Regions from separate parts of the Flavobacterium sp. RSP49 genome, predicted to be linked through region 2. Evidence: riboswitches for the same ligand, from Rfam matches in the RefSeq annotation. Region 2 holds a riboswitch; the other holds the start of a gene.

Region 1 (8,059 bases), on a different contig from region 2:
ACATTTTGATATTCAAACCTACTTTGAAATTTCGTCCTCTGGTACTAAACCCTCTTGTTTCAACAAAATCCTTATCTAAAATATTATCTGCTGCTGCATAAATATTCATTCGATTTTTGATCAACTCATACCGTACATTCATGTTGATCAGCTGGTAATCTTTCAGTATTTCAGAATTCAATACCGGATCAAAAGTGGGTGCCGGATATGTTGTATACTCAAAATAGCGATCCGAAACAAATTGATATGTGGCATTAAAAGCCAAACGAGGCGTTGCTTGCAGATCAACTGCGGCGTTCGCTTTGTGTTTTGGATTCAGCACTCGCGATTGTTTTTCTAATTCTGTAAACGCATAATTGGCATTCAAATTTATTTTAGCCGTCAAAGCATACGAAATCATGGTCTCAAACCCTTTGACTTTATTTAGACCCGCAACATTAAAATACTTGTAAGACACTAAATCAAACCCAATCGCATTTTCTTCCTCTCTTTGAAAAACCAAAGCATTCAGAACCAATTTTTTATCAATCATCGTTGTTTCAAAACCCAATTCAAATGTTTTATCTTTCTCTGAGGATAAATTCAAATCACCATAAGGAGAATACAATTGATACAAGCTAGGGGCTACAAATGCCGTACTGTAAGAAGCTAGTAGTTTCAAGGGTAAATTAGGAAATGAAAAAGAAGGATTTACATTGTAAACTAAATTATTTCCGTATTTACTGTGCATGTTGTAACGAGCTCCCAAATTCAGGTTTAACCCAAATTCAGAGCTATAAACCGCCGTCACATAGGGATCAATCATATTAAATTTGGCCAATTCATTTGCTATGGCCTCGTACGGGCTCTCATTAGACATTTCATGAAATTGAAATTGAGCACCTGTTACCAGGAATAATTCAGGTGAAATTTCATATTTATTAAACGCATCTGCATTGACGCTTCTGGATTTATAATCCAACATTGTTCCATAATTAAAAATCGATCTTGTAATTAAATTAGCACTTGAATTGATTACAAATTCTCCTTTTTTATATTTGTATTTTGGTGAAAACCCAACTCGAAATTGTTCAGAGGCACTGCTGTTTTCATCGTTATCCGCAAAAGATCCTGCATCAAAATCGCTTTTTATTTTATCGTAGTTTGCAAAGAAATCCAAATCTAATTTAGCTGTTGGCTTGAAACCAATTTTCACCACTGAGTTCACTCTGGAAAAACGATCAGCTTCAAATAAAACAGCGTCATTAGGTGATTTTGCCTCAGAAATTCCCGTGGTTTCGGTGCTGTTTAAGGAAGCATAATAATTAATTTTTTCAGCGCTTCCGTTCAAAGCAACCCCTTGGCTGTAGTCATTTATACTATAATTTTCCTGATTGGCAATCGTTTGGGTGCCCACATTAAGGTATGCATTTGCTGCAATCGCTTTTTTGGAAGCTTTTTTCAACGTAATATTAATAACTCCGGCAGCGGCACCCGATCCGTATAAAGTACTTGAAGCGCCTTTCATCACCTCAATACTTTCTATTTGTTCAACGGGCAGCAAGCGCAAATCATACGATAAGCTAATTCCAGAAGCATCGGTAACCGGAACACCATCAATAAGAATTAGCACTTGATGATTTCGTCCCCCTCGAACGTAAACCCCTAAATCCTTTCCATTCCGGCTTTGGTTTCCGTTGATTTCAATTCCGGCTACTGAACTCAAAATGGTAGCTACAGTTTGCCCTTGTCTTCTCTTTAAATCTTCGGCTGTAATTTTTACGATTACTTTTCCGGACTTTTCTTTTGGCAAAGCAAATTTAGAATCGGAAATTACGACCTCATCCAATTGATTTGTGGATGCAATGGTGTCTTTTTGTTGTGCGAAAGCACACGAAGTCATCAGTACGCAGAGCGCACTAATACGAACGATTTTCTTGTTCATTTTGAAACATTTAATAGCAGTTTTATGGTACTGCCACATGACTATAAATGGGAGAAAAGCATAGAATTACCCATACCCAAACCTTTTTTCCCGAAAGTTTGATACTCGATGTAACAGGCAGGTCTCCTGGCTCGCGTCTTGTTGTTTACCTTCCCATTCGCAAAGACGAACAGTGGTTTTGTAGATAACAACAAGCTTTATAGCTTACAGTTGCGGGTACAGCCCAGGATTTTTGATTCTTGATTTAGGATTCTTGATTTAGGATGTAAACTCTCTAATCTGAATACTGAAATCTGTAATCGCTTACCTGATTCCCTTTTAATGCTGGTATGAAAAACAAAACAGCAACCTCATTACGGCGGCAAAGATAAAATTATATTACGTTATTATCCTACACTATTCTCAATTTTATACTTCAATTTTAATCACCGCTCCAAAGTTCACTTTATTTTGAAACGCATCTCGTAGTGGCAACTTTGTAATTTTACACAAAATACTTCGAATCACTCCGGCATGGGTTACAATTACAATAGGTTTAGTGGTCTTTTTAGGAAGTCCATTATCTAAAAAATCGCTAACTCTATCATGGAGGTCTGTAAAAGACTCCCCGTTTGGCACACGAACATGAACAAAATCATTCATCCAAGGAGTAAAATCGATAACCGGAATGCTATCCCAATTTTTTAATTCCCAATCACCAAAATTCATTTCCATTAACCGGGAGTCCATTTGTATTTTTGTTGATGATAGGAAGTTTGCCAACTCCACACATCGATTTAACGGACTAGAGTACACGATACTTTCAGCAGGAATTTGTGCTTTTATGGCTTCAAATTGTTGTTCATAAGGCTCCAACAATGCCACATCAGCTTGTCCGTAGCAAATTCCTTTTTCACAAACGGTTTCGGTATGGCGTACTAAATAAACTTCCATAAAGCAATACAAGATAAGTAGAATATAATTTCACAAACTTGCTGTGTTGCACCGAGACAGTCCCCCGTATAGCCATCTATCCATTTTTGAAAATAACGAGCTAGAAAAAAGCGGGTCATAAACACCGGCACTAACACCAACAACATTTGCCAATGAAAAAAAGACAAAACAATAAGCGGTAACAACCCAAAAAAGAACGCCCCAATCACCTCACGCCAGGAATAACTTTGTGCAATGGGCTTGCTTTTACTCGAGGCATCTTCACGGGAATACTGATGCGTAAAAACAATAGAAATGGCTGCCAGACGACTCACGGAATGTGCTGCAACAAAAAGCAATAAATTCTGTAATGAAGAAGTAGTAAGTACCTCCGAAACAGCCTGAAACTTCAATAAAAACAGCAGTACCAAACCTATGGCACCATAAGCTCCAATGGCACTGTCTTTCATTATCACCAAGATTTTTTCTTTGGTCCAACCCCCACCAAAACCATCACAAACATCAGCAAAACCATCTTCATGAAAAGCACCGGTAGTAAGGATTCCAGCAATCATCGAGAGAACAATCGCTATTTCAGGGGTAAAAACACCAACCGATACATCATAGACTAAAAAACTAATAGTACCTACAATCCAACCAATTAAAGGAAAATAACGAGATGCCTTATTTAAATAATCCGGGTTATGATCGATGTTTTTAGGACAGGGAATTCGGGTGTAAAACATCAATGCGGTAAAAAATATGTGTAGTTCTTTTTTCATGTGAATGCAATCTGGATTTTATGTCGTTTTTAGTGCTCTATTTATGAATTTGGACTGAAAAAATTATTATTTTGTACTCACACCGGCACTATCAAAACTGGCCATTTCATTCAAAAAAGCAACTGCCGATTGAATAATTGGAAAAGCCACCGCACAACCCGTTCCTTCACCCAAGCGCAAGTCAAGCTGGAGCAAGGCTTTTACACCTAAATAATCCAATAATTTAGCATGCGCCTGTTCTGCAGAACAATGACAGAAAACAGCATTTTTTAGAATCAGTGGATTTTTTTTATATGCAATCAAAAAAGCCACACTGCAAATAAATCCATCTACAAGAAGCAGCATTCTGTTTTGATGTGCCGTGAGCATTCCAGAAGCCATTTGCATAATTTCAAAGCCACCAAAATGAGCTAACTTATCTTCTAATGTTGGCGAGCCTTGATAATCCTCAATAGCTTTTTTGAGTAACCGGTGTTTTTGAAGTAGTCTTTCATCGCTTACTCCAGTTCCTTTTCCGATGCAGTCTTCAATTGCAATTCCAGTAATTACACTCATCAAAACTGAAGCAGTTGATGTATTCCCAATACCCATTTCTCCAAAACCAATACAATTACTTCCCGTTTTGGCAATAGCGGTAACAATTTCATTTCCCTTGGTATAACAGTGCTGCAATTCGGTAAGACTCATTGCCGGACCCTGCAGAAACGACTGGGTTCCTTTGGCAATTTTGGCCGAAATCAAAGTACTCGTCATCGAAAAATCATAATTTACTCCTGCATCAACTATGGCTAATTTGATGAAATTTTGTTTACAAAACACATTTATTGCAGCTCCACCGTCCAGAAAATTAGCCACCATTTGTCTGGTAACATCTTGTGGATAAGCGCTAACACCGTGGGCAGCAATTCCGTGATCTGCAGCAAAAACAACAAGTGTAGGTTCTAAAATTTTTGGTTCCAATGTTTGAAAAACTTCGCCAATTTGTTTGGCTAAAACTTCCAAAACACCCAATGAACCTGTTGGCTTGGTCTTCTGATCGATTTTATACTGCAGTGCTTCAGATAAATGGATTGTATCTAGAATGACAGTCTTAAATTCCGGCACCGAAATTTTATCTTTTTGATGCACTTTCGTAATTTCTTCGACAGATGGACTTTCTGATTTTTGTTTCCAATTCAATTGCTGTAACATGGGTTGGTTGTCATAATCAGTAGCTGGTTTTCCCACACAAAAATACCCTAAAGGCTCCATATTTTCTCCCAAACCCAATAATTCCTTGAACTGACTATAATTCAAAATAGAAACCCAGCCCATGGAATACCCTTGTTCGGTTAGGGAAAGCCAAATATTTTGCGCAGCACAAACCGCACTAAATTTGATGGCTTCATTACTTCCCACGGTGCCGATGGTAAAATTATTCAAAACCGAACGATCATAACAAATCACCAATCCAAGCGGTGCTTCCTCTATTGCCTCTAATTTTAAAGCTTGATACTGCGTTTTTTGTGCTGCCGTGTCAGTTTGATTCGCTGCTTTTTTATCAAAATCCAAAAATAAATTTTTTATGGATTTTTTTATGACATCTGATTTAATGAGGTAATACTTTGTAGCATCCGTCAATCCAACAGAAGGAGCATAATGACCGGCCTGTAATGCTTTTTCAATAACAGATTCAGGGACTGGTTCCGAGGTAAAATGACGGGTATCTCGGCGCGATTTTATAATTTCATCTAAGTTTTTCATCTTGAAATACGATGTTTTTGAGTACTTTTAAAGTTTGGACAAACAGTGATTCAATAGCCACCTGCATTTTTTAGGCTTGCTGCTTCAAAACAGACAACGGCAATCTGTGTGAGCGGGAAACTTTCCCGTTTTCATTCATCATATCGAGTAATCCCTGTGGAATAAAACCGTTTTGACTAGCTCTCATCACAGCATAACAGCTGTCTTTTCCTCCGCCCCAAGAACTTACAAAATTCATCTTTTATTGTTTTATGGTAACTGGAATTCCAGAAATCATCAAAATCACCTTATCCGCATTTTTAGCTAAATATTGATTCATCCAACCTTGTAATTCGGTAAATTTTCTACCAATTTGAGTTTCAGCATGTACGCCCATGCCTATTTCATTAGTGATAATAATAACGGTTGTATTTTCCTGATTGGCCACTTGTTCAAATTCGGCTTTGGCTTGTTCCAAACATAAAGCGACATCATTTTTAGTGTCTACAAAAAAATTAGTCAACCAAAGGGTCACACAATCAATCACGGCTACTTTACCGGAAAAATCGATCTCGCTCCATTGTTTTTCTTTCTCGATATTTATCCAGCGCTCGTCACGTTCTTGTTGGTGACGATCAATTCGCTTTTGAAAATCACCATCCCATTTTCTGGCGGTTGCCACATACATGGGTCTGGCCGAAAGTTCCATTGCCAGGTCCTGAGCATACCTACTTTTTCCGGAGCGTTCTCCACCTGTTATCAAATATATCATGCTACTTCTTTTTAAATCCATAGGGACAATGGCGGCAACCATTAGTACAACAATGTCCTCTTTTTAAATGAAACCAAGCCTTAAAAACGTAATTGCCTTGTGCAATATAATAATCGATTCCTTCGATTAGCTGATCCGTTTTAGGCAAAGTTGCTGCTTTATTTCCTTTAGCCGTTTCCGGGGTTATTGTGCCCACATACTCCTCAATTTTAATCGAACAAGCCGTAGCAAAACAGCTGGGACAAAGGCAATCCACACCATCTAAAGGAGAAAAAACAGGAGGAAAATCAGCACACCAACAGCTATTACCTTGAAAATCGTCCCCGCAGTTAAAAGGTTTTGTACAACTGGAGCAGTTTTTAATCTTTAGGCTATCCATTTGTCAAAGATAGTATTTGTTGAAATTTTTACTATAAAAATTAAACAATAAATTTTATAAATGGCCTACCTTTGCCAGTATTGAAAATGGAATCATGAAAATTTATCTTTATAAAATCCTTTTTGCGGTGGCACTTTTATCATTCGTCAGTTGCAAAAAAAACGAAAACCCTGCAACACTAAAAATAAGTAACGCTAACAACGAAATTGAATATGCAAGTGGTCTGGCTATTTACAAATATCAAGGGTACTCGCTGGTAAAAGTGAGTAATCCATGGCCAAATGCTGCTACAGACTTCACTTATATCTTAAAAGAAAAAGGAGCTGTTATTCCCGATACTTTACAAAAAAACCTCATAATTCAAGTGCCGTTAGAAACGATTGTGGTTACCTCAACAACCAATATTCCTTTCCTGGAAATGATTGGTGCCGAAAACAAATTAGTTGGTTTTCCGCATACTGATTACGTATCTTCTGAGAAAACCCGCAGCCTAATTGACAACGGTTCTGTCAAAAATGTGGGGCAAAATGAAAAGCTAAACATAGAACAACTGATCGATATCGCTCCTGACCTGATTGTCACTTTTGGCATCGACAATAACAACCCAATGATTGAAAACTTACAAAAAAGCGGATTAAAAATCATGATTCAAGGCGACTGGATGGAACAATCTCCTCTTGGAAAAGCAGAATGGCTCAAACTTTATGGCGCTCTTTTTGGCAAAGAAAAAGAAGCTAAAATACTTTTTGACCAGATTACAAAAGACTACAAGGAAGCGGTACAATTAGTTGCAGACAAACAGCCTGAATCTACTGTATTGTATGGCTCAATGTATCAAGATCAATGGTTTGTTGCCAAGGGAAACAGCTGGGTGGCACAATTCATGAAAGATGCAAAAGCAACCTATCTCTGGGCAAATCTGGAAGGAACAGGAAGCCAGGCACTTTCTTTTGAACAGGTATTGTATAAAGCAAAAAATGCGACTCACTGGATTGCTTCCGGATCATTTAAAAACCTGTCAGAATTAGAAAAAAGCAATCCCCACTACAGTCAGTTTAACGCTTTTTCTACCAAAAATATTTATACTTTCGAAAGCAAATTAGGAGCAACAGGAGGAACCATTTATTATGAAACAGGACCGAGCAGACCGGATTTGATTTTAAAAGACTACATCAAAATTTTTCACCCTGAATTGCTTCCAAATTATACTTTTACTTTTGCACAAAAACTGAACTAAGTTGGCCAATAAAAACCGAAATATCCTTTTATTTTCCGCTCTTGCTTCAGGGCTTCTTTTCTTGTTTTTTCTGAACATCAGTTTGGGTTCGATACGAATTCCTTTTCGGGAGGTGTACACGAGTTTAACCGGTGGTCAGGCCAGCAGATCAACTTGGGAATACATTATTATCAACTACCGCTTACCTAAGGCAATCACAGCAGTTTTAGTCGGAATGGGACTTTCGATCAGTGGATTATTAATGCAAACCCTTTTTAGAAACCCGCTGGCTGGTCCCTATGTTTTAGGGTTGAGTTCAGGAGCGAGTCTGGGAGTTGCCTTTGTAATTTTG
Region 2 (8,059 bases):
AGCATTAACTTGATCCGTCTCTTTTCCGCCACGACTGTAATTATTCGCTTGAAAATTTCCATTTGCTTCATCAAAACCATATTGATACCAAACATCATGCATGACATTATTCATATAAAAAAGGTTCGTAATTGCCGCATCTATATAGGTTGATGCCTGTACATTTGTACCGCCATAGGGAAAATCAAAAAGTAGCGATGCTCCACCTGAAGGGCTATAACCTGAAGTTGAATTAGTGCTGCCAAAATCCTCTTTAGCCCATACATTATTTCCTCTGGTTATCGTAAATTCATGTCCCGCCACACCATCAACATCATGCCAGCCAAATGGAGATGCATTGCTGTTCGCTGGATTCGAAACAAGTTGAAAAGCAGAATGGCTGGGACTTTCAAAATTGAATGGTATCACTCGGTAGGAACCACTTGCTGCCTGCATTGGAGAGGCCGAAAAAATTTGTTTGTAACTGGAGTCAAATGAATTTGCCCAAGACTCATGGGAATGAGTGATTGCTTTATTATGATCAAAGCTGCAAGAAATAACAAAATCATTTTTTTCTAACAGTCCCCCATCGGTGGCGTCAATTCTCACGCTCCAAATATGGTCATGAGTGCGTGTATAAATGGTAAAATCCCACGCCAAAATTAACTTACCATTACTGGATTGATGAAAAACTAAATTAGCAGTGACTGGCTCATGAATGCCTAACCCATTGCTTATTTTAAATTTATGAGCTTCTTTATTTTCTATAACAGTGAAAATTTCATCGGCTTTCATGCCTAAGAGCGAATACGCTTTAGTCAGAGCATTTACTGCCGATAATGAAGGTTTGGTTGTATTTACTTTTTTAGAAACACCATCAACTATTCGTTTTTGAACATCAATAACTTCACTATTCTGTATTGAAAAATTAGAAACTGCCCTAAAGATTTCAATACCTTTATAACGTTGCACTACATAACAATTTTGTATTCCGGAGCTGGTCGCTCCACCATCGCTTTGTATTACCCAATCCTGAAAATCGCTTTTCGAAACATTAATTTTAGCATTCGGAGTATTTAAATAACGTTGAATAATTAAAGGATTCGATTGCGCTAAAGCAAAAAAATTAGTTAAAAAAACTAAAAAAAATATAATTTTTTTCATAAAAATCTATTAATTCATCAATCATAAAATCTGAAAACAAATCTAATTTTTTTAATCTACAATAACAAATTAATGATTAGTAGACAATTGTTAATTTTTAACCGCAGTAATTGTTTTATAAAACAATAACGCATTTCCATCTGTCAGTAAAGAAATAAAATGACAAATATGTAATAATCTTCCGTATAAATTTTCTTTTTCCAAATGATGCTTTTCAGGCAACATTTTCAGAATTAAAGAGTCGTAATTAGATGCATTTCCATCAAATTTATTATTGAAAGCCGTTATAAATTTATCCAACAAGGTTTGAATAATCTGGTAGCCTACGATTTCTTTCTCAATGACTTCCCGACTTTGGTAAATATTATCCACACTTATTTTGATAATATCGCCCATCTGCGCTTTGTATTTGCTTTTATCCATTATGGCATACGGGAATTTGCCATTCAGGATCAGCACTTCATTTTCGACAAATACTTTTACGGCATCATTGATTAAACTTCCAATTGCCAGAGCGCGCAAATAACTTATTCTATCTTCTTTGGTTTCTAAAGTCTTGTATTTTGAAGTATCAATGCTGTCTTTCACCAATTTTATTAAATATTCCAAGGCAAAATCTTCGGAAACTAATCCTAAATTGATTCCGTCTTCAAAATCAATAATGGTATAACAAATGTCATCTGCCGCTTCGACTAAATACGCCAAGGGATGTCTTTCAAAACCAATATCGCTTCCTGTTTTATTTGGAATCAATCCCATATCTAAAGCCACATCTTGAAAAAAAGCTTTATCCGTTTGAAAGAAACCATATTTTTTGTCGGCAATGTCTTTGGTTGGTTTTTTGGGTAAACTTTCTTTAGGATACTTCATAAAAGCCCCAAGAGTTGCGTAGGATATTCGAAGTCCTCCTTCGATACCAGGACGACTGGCCGTCAGCACCGAAAAACCATTCGCATTCCCTTCAAAATCAATCAAATCCTGCCATTCTTTTGCCGTAAGCTGGTCTTTGTATTGTTGTCCTTTCCCAATGGAAAAATATTCGCCAATTGCTTTCTCACCGGAATGCCCAAAAGGCGGATTCCCAATATCATGAGCCAATGATGCAGCGGCAACTATAGCCCCAAAATCATTCATGTGATAGCCATGCACTTCTTGTAAATGCGGATATTTCTCGATGATTTTCTTACCCACCAATCGCCCTAATGAACGTCCCACTACAGAAACTTCTAAACTGTGCGTCAATCTGGTATGAACAAAATCAGTTTTTGACAACGGAATAACTTGTGTTTTGTCCTGTAAACTTCTGAAAGCAGCCGAGAAGATAATACGGTCGTAATCCACCTCAAAACCCAATCGGGTGTCATCTTGTTCTATCCGTAATCTTTTGCCTTTGTCTCCTTGTCGTTTTAGTGATAAAAGTTGTTCCCAGTGCATCATTCCTTTTTAAAATTTATTTCCAAAGATAGCAGAAATAGAATTATTAACAAGTGAAATAAAGTCAGGTATGATTTAGTTTATATAAAAAATCTAAAGTGTCGGATCCTATTAGTACAATATCCTAAATACAACAAATTAATAAACCTATCGAAAAAATATTTAAAGGATTAGTGTTACTTTTGCATCTAATTTAAGTTCTTAATTTATTTCTTCATCAACCGATAAGGGTTTTACTTAACTGTAGATTAATAGGGAATCGTGTGTAAATCACGAACTGTCGCGCAACTGTAAGTAACACAAAAAGTTTTTATCTGAAATACGATCCACTGTATGCCAATGGCAAATGGGAAGGATGATAAAAATGTTACAAGTCAGGAGACCTGCCTTTTATCGAATTGACAATGCTTTCGCGATTTGAAGCAACAGTCAGGTATGGTGCGTTCTGAACACAATAAGCATGACTCTTTATGCTTTATTGTGCATTTCTCTTTTGCAACGTATTTTCCTTTCTACTTTTCATCTCTAACAAGCATTCTGAAATGCATCAAGAGCTTTTAATTGATTTATTCATCATTTAAAAAGCAACAAAATGCTAACAAATAATCTTGGCTACCCGCGAATTGGTAGCAACAGAGAATTAAAAAAAGCCTGTGAATCGTATTGGGCAGGAAAAATTTCAGTAGACGAACTTTTGGCTGTAGGTACTACTATCCGAAAAGAAAACTGGCAATTACAAGTGGAGTTCGAAATCGATTTAATCCCTTCAAATGACTTTTCGTTTTACGATCAAGTACTGGACTTATCACTTACCTTGGGTGTTATTCCTAAGCGCTATCAAGAATTAGCCAAAACAAACTCCAATATCGATTTGTATTTTGCCATGGCTAGAGGTTCGCAGAAAGAAGGACAAGATGTGGTCGCCATGGAAATGACAAAATGGTTTGACACCAACTACCATTACATCGTACCAGAATTCACAAAAGATCAAGAATTCAAATTATTCTCCGAAAAAATAATAGATGAATTCAAAGAAGCTAATGCTTTAGGAATTACAACAAAACCGGTACTTATAGGGCCTGTTACTTATTTACTTCTTGGAAAAGAAAAAGAAGAAGGTTTTCATAGAATAGAACTTATCGATAAATTGCTACCGGTATATTTTGAAATCCTTCAAAAACTGGAAAATGAAAATGTGGAATGGATCCAATTTGACGAACCATTTTTGGCTTTGAATCTAACTGACAAAGAAAGAAATGCTATAACTTATGTTTACTCCGAAATAAACAAACGTTTCCCTAAAATCAAATTAATTCTGGCAAACTATTTCGATTGCTTTGGCGAAAATCTTGAAACCGTTCTTGCGCTACCTGTTCATACTTTACATTTGGATTTAGTCCGTTGTCACTCGCAATTGGATGACATCTTGGAATCGGGACAATTGTCTAATACTGTCAGTCTTTCACTTGGTGTTATAGATGGTAGAAATATTTGGAAAAATGATTTCAAAAAATCGTTAGCCCTTATTCAGAAAGCAAGTGACGCACTTGGCGAAAACAGAATCTTAATTGCACCATCGTGCTCCCTGATTCACTCGCCATGTGATTTAGAATTAGAAACGAACAATGCAACACTAACTCCTGAGGTCAAGCAATGGCTGGCTTTTGCCAAACAAAAAACAGAAGAGATCGTTTTACTAAAATATTTTGCTTTGAATGCAATAGACATCAATAATTCTATCCGTTTTGAAGAAAATACTATTGCCAACGAAAACAGAAAAACATCAAAATTAATCCATAATAAGGCGGTGAAAAATCGGGTTGCCAGCATTGCAATTGGTGATGATCAAAGAGAAAATCCGTTTCAAATTAGAAGAAAAAAACAAATAGACGTGTTGAATCTTCCGTTATTCCCAACTACTACTATTGGTTCTTTTCCACAAACTACCGAAGTCCGCAGCTGGAGAGCAAAGTTCAAAAAAGGCGAATTAAGCCCACAACAATATGATGATTTACTCCAAAAAGAAACCGAAGAAACGATTCGCTTTCAAGAAGAAACTGGCATTGACGTATTGGTTCACGGAGAATTTGAACGCAATGACATGGTGGAATATTTTGGAGAGCAATTAGACGGATTTACGTTTACCAAAAACGGCTGGGTACAAAGTTACGGCAGCCGTTGTGTGAAACCTCCAGTTATTTATGGCGATGTCTCACGTCCAAACCCAATGACTGTGAAATGGTCAGCCTTTGCACAATCGCTTACGCCAAAATGGGTAAAAGGAATGCTAACCGGTCCCGTGACTATTTTGCAGTGGTCCTTTGTCCGTAACGATCAGTCGCGCGCGGAAACCTGTACCCAAATTGCATTGGCGATTAGAGATGAAGTAGTCGATTTAGAAAAGGCAGGAATAAAGATTATTCAAATTGACGAACCGGCCATTCGAGAAGGATTGCCCTTACGTAAAGAAGAATGGGCAACCTATTTGGATTGGGCTGTAAAAGCGTTTAGAATTGCCGCAAGTGGCGTACAAGATGATACCCAAATTCATACCCACATGTGTTACAGCGAATTCAATGACATCATACAGAATATTGCCGATATGGATGCCGATGTTATCACTATAGAATGCTCGCGTTCGCAAATGGAATTACTGGATGCTTTCGCCGATTTCAATTATCCAAACGAAATAGGACCTGGCGTGTATGACATTCACTCGCCTCGTGTTCCTGCCAGTTCCGAAATGGTGAAGCTATTAGAAAAAGCTTCAGCAGTGATTCCTGTTGACCAACTTTGGGTCAATCCAGATTGTGGTTTAAAAACCCGTCATTGGGACGAAACTAAAAAGGCTTTAATCGAAATGGTAGCCGCAGCTCAAAAGATGAGAATTGCTGTAGCAAACATTACAATTGTTTAACAACCTGAATTCAGGTTAGCACTAAAATAAAAACCTAGTAGATCCGCAATTTACTAGGTTTTGTTTTAAAAAAGAATCTGCTTCTATTTAAACAAATTATCTAAAAGCGAAAACATAAGTTGATTATTTTCTTTTATAAATGTAGTATTACTTACGATCTCATCATAGGTTTGAACATAAGTGTCTTTTACTAATTCTGATCTTTCATGAAAAGCCATTTTTTTCATAGCGGCATCCGTAACTTCCAAATGGAATTGAAGTCCCACTACTCGATCATTATATAAAAAAGCTTGATTCGCGCAGGCTTCTGATTCCATTAAGCGAATAGCATTTTCAGGAATTGAGAATGTCTCTCCGTGCCAATGAAAAACAGAAAATGATTTTGGATAACCATTAAGTATTGCAACATTTGAATCTAAAATTGAAACCGGAAACCAGCCAATTTCTTTTTGCTCATTGTCCGTAATATTTCCTCCCAACACATTTGAAATTAATTGCGCTCCCAAACAGATTCCAATTATTTTTTTTCGCCGGTCAATTGCGGATTTGATGAATACTTTTTCGTCTTTTAGCCAAAGGAATTTGGCTTCGTCATGAATACTCATGGGTCCGCCCAAGATAATCAAGGCGTCTATCGTATCAAGATTTGGAAATTTCGGATTATGGTATAATGTGGAATATGAAAGGGAATGCCCGTGCTCTTGAATCCAATTCTCTATACAACCCAGACCTTCAAAAGGAACGTGCTGTAAGCAATGGATATTTAATTTTTTACTCATACTGTCTCGTCCAGATTCTACAAAATTAATGAATCATTACTTTCAGAACTAGAATTATACTCCAATTTGATCCGATGGAACAAACATTTTAATTTTCGCGGCAAACTCGTGTTTTTTTACCACATAAGTTGCTGATAAAGTATCGTGCAAACCCCTTTCTGTCTTACCAAGAAATGAAAAAGGGTCCATAGGATTTAGACGGGATACTGCTCGTATCATAAAGTTTTTGGTATTGGGTTTAGATCCATCAACTCGTACTACAATCGTTTTGGTAAAATACTTAGCAAAGGTTCTGGAGAAGTACATCTCCGTAAATACATAGTAAAAAAACAAAATAATAAGTCCAAAGAACAAATTTTCAATCAAACTTAATGATGAAACCCAATTCGATGCCCCATGACTGTTTGTTGTATCTCCAATTATATTAATGGTAGCGACAATACTTATTGCTATAATATAAATAATCAATATATCGATAAGTAGATTCAGGAGACGCTGGCTTTTGGAAGCTAATAAATCATCTGTAACAGTAAATTTTTTATTTTCCATTTTTTATCGTTTTGATTATTATAAAAAAGTCTTCAAGGCTAATAACTATCTCAAATATAGTGAATTGTTTACAAATATTACTGTTAAATCTTGGTGTTTTAGCCCCGATTAGAGTGAAAATCCTTTTTATTCGCCTTTTTTTGGTGAATAAAAAGATTGCAACGGAAAGCGGGACACGAGCGAAGCGAACTGACGAAGTAGATAGCTCCAAAAAAAAGCAGTTATCATTACAATAACTGCCTTTTTGTTTTAAAACTTCTTTGTTGACATCAACAATATGGTCTGATTAGGAGATTGCTTCGTTCCTCGCAATGACTTAAGAACCACACATTTCACACTCATCCGGACCTGCATTTTTAGACAATTCAAGCATAGCTCTGTATTCATCCGAAGTCATTTCTACTGCTTCAGCGACTGCAGGAACAGCGATTGATTGCTCTTTGATTTCGATTGGCTCTGCTTTTTTATCATTGTTTAATGTAAATTTAATCGCATCCACCGCAGCTTTTGTTCTTAAATAGTACATTCCCGTTTTCAATCCAGATTGCCAAGCGTAAAAATGCATTGATGTCAATTTAGAATAATTGGCATTTTGCATAAACAAGTTCAATGATTGGGATTGATCCACAAAATACCCACGCTGACGGGACATATCGATAATGTCTTTCATGGACATTTCCCATACTGTTTTGTACAATTCTTTCAAGTCTTGCGGAATATTCAGATCTTGAACCGAACCGTTATTTCGCATTAATTCTTGTTTCAATGTTTCGTTCCACAAACCACGTTCCACTAAATCGTGCAACAAGTGTTTGTTTACCACAATAAATTCTCCCGAAAGGACTCTTCTGGTGTAAATATTAGAAGTATAGGGTTCAAATGCTTCGTTGTTACCCAAAATTTGTGATGTAGAAGCCGTTGGCATTGGCGCGACTAACAACGAGTTTCTCACTCCGTGTTCCATCACTTCTTTTCGCAAGGAAGCCCAGTCCCAACGACCAGATAATTCCTCATCTTTCATTCCCCACAAATTGTATTGGAATTCCCCTTGAGAAATTGGAGAGCCTTTAAATGTCGAATAAGGCCCTTCTTCTTTGGCCATTTCCATCGATGCGGTTACCGCAGCAAAGTATAGTGTTTCAAAAATTTCCTGATTCAGTTTTTTAGCCTCATCGCTCGTAAACGGCATACGCAACATAATGAAAGCATCGGCTAATCCTTGCACTCCAAGACCAAT

The links. A riboswitch is a leader RNA that binds a small molecule or an ion and turns the genes downstream of it on or off. The one in region 2 is predicted to bind cobalamin.
Region 1: it holds a riboswitch for cobalamin, as region 2 does, so the genes downstream of both, EKM02_RS12340 (TonB-dependent receptor plug domain-containing protein) here and metE (5-methyltetrahydropteroyltriglutamate--homocysteine S-methyltransferase) in region 2, are expected to answer to the same signal.

Annotation. Positions count from the first base shown of each region.
Region 1 is NZ_RYDN01000030.1:29,633-37,691, reverse strand. It holds gene EKM02_RS12340 (TonB-dependent receptor plug domain-containing protein) at 1-1,924, opposite strand, end outside; cobalamin riboswitch at 2,023-2,292, opposite strand; gene cobC (alpha-ribazole phosphatase) at 2,333-2,857, opposite strand; gene EKM02_RS12330 (adenosylcobinamide-GDP ribazoletransferase) at 2,842-3,618, opposite strand; gene cobT (nicotinate-nucleotide--dimethylbenzimidazole phosphoribosyltransferase) at 3,685-5,361, opposite strand; gene EKM02_RS14830 (hypothetical protein) at 5,432-5,599, opposite strand; gene EKM02_RS12320 (bifunctional adenosylcobinamide kinase/adenosylcobinamide-phosphate guanylyltransferase) at 5,603-6,112, opposite strand; gene EKM02_RS12315 (DUF5522 domain-containing protein) at 6,114-6,491, opposite strand; gene EKM02_RS12310 (ABC transporter substrate-binding protein) at 6,586-7,728, shown strand; gene EKM02_RS12305 (FecCD family ABC transporter permease) at 7,730-8,059, shown strand, end outside.
Region 2 is NZ_RYDN01000023.1:1,720-9,778, reverse strand. It holds gene EKM02_RS11060 (T9SS-dependent M36 family metallopeptidase) at 1-1,143, opposite strand, end outside; gene dgt (dGTP triphosphohydrolase) at 1,234-2,577, opposite strand; cobalamin riboswitch at 2,789-2,983, shown strand; gene metE (5-methyltetrahydropteroyltriglutamate--homocysteine S-methyltransferase) at 3,170-5,494, shown strand; gene EKM02_RS11045 (type 1 glutamine amidotransferase) at 5,578-6,273, opposite strand; gene EKM02_RS11040 (RDD family protein) at 6,328-6,822, opposite strand; gene EKM02_RS11035 (ribonucleoside-diphosphate reductase subunit alpha) at 7,139-8,059, opposite strand, start outside.